2 regions of the Bradyrhizobium sp. WYCCWR 13022 genome follow, and region 1 is predicted to be linked to the other one. Evidence: predicted binding sites of a transcription regulator. Region 1 holds the regulator's gene; the other holds the start of a gene.
The links. The regulator PhoB, encoded in region 1, activates phosphate uptake and scavenging genes when phosphate is short. The targets are predictions, from matches to a motif close to TGTCATNNANCTGTCAT.
Positions count from the first base shown of each region.

Region 1 (2,392 bases):
AGAACTACACGATCGCGATCGTCACCCACAACATGCAGCAGGCGGCCCGCGTCTCCGACAAGACCGCCTTCATGTATCTCGGCGAGCTGATCGAGTTCGACGACACCAGCAAGATCTTCACGTCGCCGTCCGACCGGCGCACGCAGGATTACATCACCGGCCGGTTCGGCTGAGGAGACGGGACATGGGTTCTGAACATACCGCAAAAGCCTTCGACACCGACCTCCAGGAGCTCACCCGCCTGGTGGCCGAGATGGGCGGCATCGCCGAACGCATGATCGTCGATTCCGTCGATGCCCTGATCCGCCGCGATGTCGCGCTCGGCCAGCGCGTCGTCACCATCGACGCCGAGCTCGACACGCTGCAGAGGAAAATCGAGGAGCGCGCCGTGCTCACCATCGCACGCCGCCAGCCGATGGCGGTGGATCTGCGCGAGATCGTCGGAGCGATGCGCGTTGCGACCGATCTCGAGCGGATCGGCGACCTCGCCAAGAACATGGGCAAGCGCGTCGCGGCGCTGGAGACGGATTTCCATCCGCTCAAACTGTTCCGCGGCCTCGAGCACATGACCGACCTCGTGCAGCAGCAGGTCAAGTCGGTGCTGGACGCCTATGCCGCGCACGATCTGCCGGCGGCGATGGCGGTGTGGAAGGGCGACGAGGAAGTCGACGCCATCTGCACCTCGCTGTTCCGCGAACTCCTCACCTACATGATGGAGGATCCGCGCAACATCTCGTTCTGCATCCACCTGATGTTCTGCGCCAAGAACATCGAACGGATCGGCGATCATGCCACCAACATTGCCGAGACCGTGTTCTACATGATCGAAGGCCAGGCGATCACCGACAAGCGGCCGAAGGGCGACATGACGACGTTCGCCACGACGGTCCCGAACACCTGATCAGGCAAGGAGCGACCAGACCATGGGCGCACGCATTATGGTGGTTGAGGATGAGGAAGCTCTCACCGAGCTTCTCCGCTACAACCTCGAAGGCGACGGCTATGACGTCGAGACGGTGATGCGCGGCGACGACGCCGACACCCGCCTCAAGGAGCACATCCCCGATCTGATCGTGCTCGACTGGATGCTGCCGGGGCTGTCGGGCATCGAGCTGTGCCGCCGGTTGCGGACGCGGTCCGACACCAAGCAGCTGCCGATCATCATGCTCACTGCGCGCGGCGAGGAGAGCGAACGGGTGCGGGGCCTTGCGACCGGCGCCGACGATTACATCGTCAAGCCGTTCTCGGTGCCCGAGCTGTTGGCACGCGTGAAGGGGCTGCTGCGGCGCGCCAGCCCGGAGCGGCTCGCGACCGTGCTTGCTTTCGGCGACATCGAGCTCGACCGCGAAAAGCGCCGCGTGGCGCGCTCGGGCCGGCCGATCGATCTCGGCCCGACCGAATACCGTCTGCTCGAGTTCTTCCTGGAGCATCCCGGCCGCGTGTTCTCGCGCGAGCAGCTGCTCGACAGCGTCTGGGGCCGCGACATCTATATCGACGAGCGCACCGTCGACGTGCATATCGGCCGCCTGCGCAAGCTGCTCAATCTCGGCCGCGAGCAGGACCCGATCCGCACCGTCCGCGGCGCGGGCTACGCGCTCGACGATCGCTTCGCGAAGGCCGAGCAGGCCTCCGGCTAGCTACCTAGCTGCCCGCAAGCAAAACAAAAAAAGCGCGCTCGGCGGCGCGCTTTTCTTTTTCGCCCCGGCCGGTGCCGGGACGATGTCGGTCTCAAGCTGTACTCAGCGCGTGCCGGGCTTGGCCGGTGCGCGGCGGCGATCGGCTGCCGGCTGATACGCAACGCGCGAGTGCTGGGCGCAGTAGGGCAGGCCGGACAGGGCCTTGCCGCCGCAGAAGAAGAAATCCGGGCTCGAGGGATCGCCCACCGGCCAGTGGCAGGTGGCTTCGTTCAGCTCGAGCAACGAGAGCCGCTGGCTCATCGGCACCACGTTGTCGTAGGTAACGGGTTCGGCCTCGACCTCGACCTCGAAGGCCTGCGCCAGTGCGGTGTTGCCGCGCGCGATCGGCCTGCTCACCCGCATCATGTGCTGCGCAGGACGTGCCTTGCGTGGCCGCGGAGCCGCTGACGAGGGGCTCTTGGCGCGGCCGGACAGGCCGAGCCTGTGCACCTTTCCGATCACGGCGTTACGGGTGACATTCCCAAGCTCGGCGGCGATCTGGCTGGCCGAAAGTCCGGCCTCCCAGAGCTTTTTCAGCTGCTCGACGCGATCGTCGGACCAGGTCAAAACCGTCATGGCACCCTTTCCTTCGCCGCGCGCCCGCCATCCTGGGGCCGCACAACGAATGCCTAAGCCTCGAAAAACCCGTGCCGCCGGAATCCCTTAAGGCTCGCCGGGCGCGCGAAGTGCGCCCGAACGTTTACGCCGGTACATGA
Region 1 covers NZ_JAUIZJ010000013.1:57,046-59,437, forward strand. The annotation lists gene pstB (phosphate ABC transporter ATP-binding protein PstB) at 1-173, shown strand, start outside; gene phoU (phosphate signaling complex protein PhoU) at 185-901, shown strand; gene phoB (phosphate regulon transcriptional regulator PhoB) at 924-1,637, shown strand; gene QY049_RS20390 (GcrA family cell cycle regulator) at 1,740-2,252, opposite strand.

Region 2 (2,392 bases), on a different contig from region 1:
GACGGCGCAGAACACCAAAGGCGTCACCGGCATTCACGCGGTGCCCGCCGATTTCGTCACCGCGCAGATCGATGCGGTGTTTTCGGATCTCGATGTCGGTGCGGTGAAGATCGGCATGGTGGCGCAGGCCGGCAGCATCGATGCGATTGCTGCCGCGCTGTCACGCTGGAAGCCGGGCCATATCGTGCTCGATCCGGTGATGGTCGCAACCTCCGGCGACCGGCTGCTGGCCGCGGAGGCCGTCGAAGCCTTGCGCACGAAGCTGATGCGGCTTGCATCGGTGATCACGCCCAATCTGCCGGAGGCGGCCGCACTGCTCGACGAGCAGGTCGCACGAAGCGAGGCCGAGATCGAAAGCCAGGGGCGCCGCCTGCTCGGGCTCGGCTGCCGCGCGGTCCTGATCAAGGGTGGCCACGGCGAGGGTGCGCAGAGTATCGACTATCTCGTCAGCGCTGGCGAAACGATCGCGCTCCCCGCGCCGCGTGTTGCCACGCGCAACACCCACGGCACCGGCTGCTCGCTGTCGTCAGCCGTTGCGGCGGGGCTTGCCAAGGGCGAGGATCTCGAGACGGCCGTGCGCCATGCCAAGAGCTGGATCAGCGCGGCCATCGCGGCCGCCGACCGCTTCAGCGTCGGTCACGGCCACGGGCCGATCCATCATTTCCACAAGTTCTACTGACGCCGGCTTCCCGATCCACAGTTAACCAGCATCTCCTTGGGGCCCGGCATTTTGCGGAGAACCATTGGGGCGCCATGTCGCCTGATTGTCGCATGCGGCTGATATTCGCGGGGAGGGCGAGGCAAGGTCCGATTCGTATCCGAGGGTGCCTCATCGGTTCAATCGTCATCCCCCTGTCACGGGACATTGTTACAGGCTGTCGCATGGGAAGTTACGATGTGAGTGACGAGAGCCCGGAGCGGCGCTTTCGCACGTTGTTCATCTCCGACGTCCATCTCGGAGCCCGCGGCTCGCAAGCCGACCTTTTGCTGGACTTCCTGCGCTACCACGATGCCGACACGATCTACCTCGTCGGCGACATCGTCGATGGCTGGGCGCTGAAATCGAGCTGGCACTGGCCGCAATCGCACAACGACCTGGTGCAGAAGCTGCTGCGCAAGGCGCGCAAGGGCGCCAAGGTCATCTACGTGCCCGGCAATCACGACGAGTTCCTGCGCAACTATTACGGCACGCATTTCGGCGGCATCGACGTCGTCGAGAACACCGTGCACACCGGCGCGGACGGCAAGCGCTACCTCGTCATTCACGGCGACATCTTCGACCTCGTGGTGCAGAACGCGCGCTGGCTCGCCCATCTCGGCGACAAGGCCTACGACTTCGCGATCCAGATGAACCGCTTCGTCAACTTCTTCCGACGCCTGTTCGGCGTGCCCTATTGGTCGCTGTCGCAATGGGCCAAGCAGAAGGTCAAGAATGCGGTGAACTATATCGGCGCGTTCGAGCAGGCACTCTCCGCCGAAGCCCGGCGCCACGACGCCGACGGCGTGATCTGCGGCCACATCCATTACGCCGTGATCCGCGACGAGAACGGCATCCGCTACATGAACTGCGGCGACTGGGTCGAGAGCTGCACCGCGCTCGTCGAGCATGATGACGGTCGTTTCGAGATCATCACCTGGGCCGACCATCTGCGGAAGCCGGCTGAAGTGCCGCAGGTGGCGGCAAGAGCTGCCTGACGAGAGCCGCTTGATGCGCATCCTGGTCGCGACCGACGCCTGGCACCCGCAAGTCAACGGTGTGGTTCGGACGCTGACCAAGCTCGCCGACGCCGCCAAGACGCTCGACGTCGAGTTCTCGTTCCTCACGCCGCAATCGTTCCGCACCTTCGCGATGCCGAGCTATCGCGACGTGCGGCTTGCCATGCCGCGCCCGGCGCGCATCGCAAAACTGATCGCGGAAGCGCGGCCCGACAGCATCCACATCGCGACGGAAGGGCCGATCGGCCTGATGGTCCGCCGCTATTGCCGTCAGCGCAAGCTGCCGTTCACGACCAGCTTCCACACCCGCTTCCCCGAATATGTCCGCGCGCGCGTGCCGGTTCCGGGCTCCCTGATCTGGCGGGCGCTGCGCCGCTTCCACAGCCCGAGCCGGGCCGTGATGGCGGCGACGCCGGCGCTGACCCAGGAACTCGGCGAGCGCGGTTTCGGCAATGTCGTGCTGTGGCCGCGCGGCGTCGATACGCACCTGTTCCATCCTCGCGCCGTCGACCTCTGCCTGCCGGCCCCGGTGTTCCTCTCGGTCGGCCGCGTCGCGGTTGAGAAGAATCTCGAAGCGTTCCTCGACCTCGATCTGCCCGGCACCAAGGTGATCGTCGGCGACGGTCCGGCGCGCAACGCACTGGAGGAGGCCTATCCCGACGCGCTCTTCCTTGGG
Region 2 covers NZ_JAUIZJ010000005.1:71,911-74,302, forward strand. The annotation lists gene thiD (bifunctional hydroxymethylpyrimidine kinase/phosphomethylpyrimidine kinase) at 1-679, shown strand, start outside; gene QY049_RS11070 (UDP-2,3-diacylglucosamine diphosphatase) at 883-1,695, shown strand; gene QY049_RS11075 (glycosyltransferase family 1 protein) at 1,709-2,392, shown strand, end outside.
Region 2: QY049_RS11070 (UDP-2,3-diacylglucosamine diphosphatase) is a predicted target of PhoB. The motif match lies at 843-859, and genes of this name have one in related genera.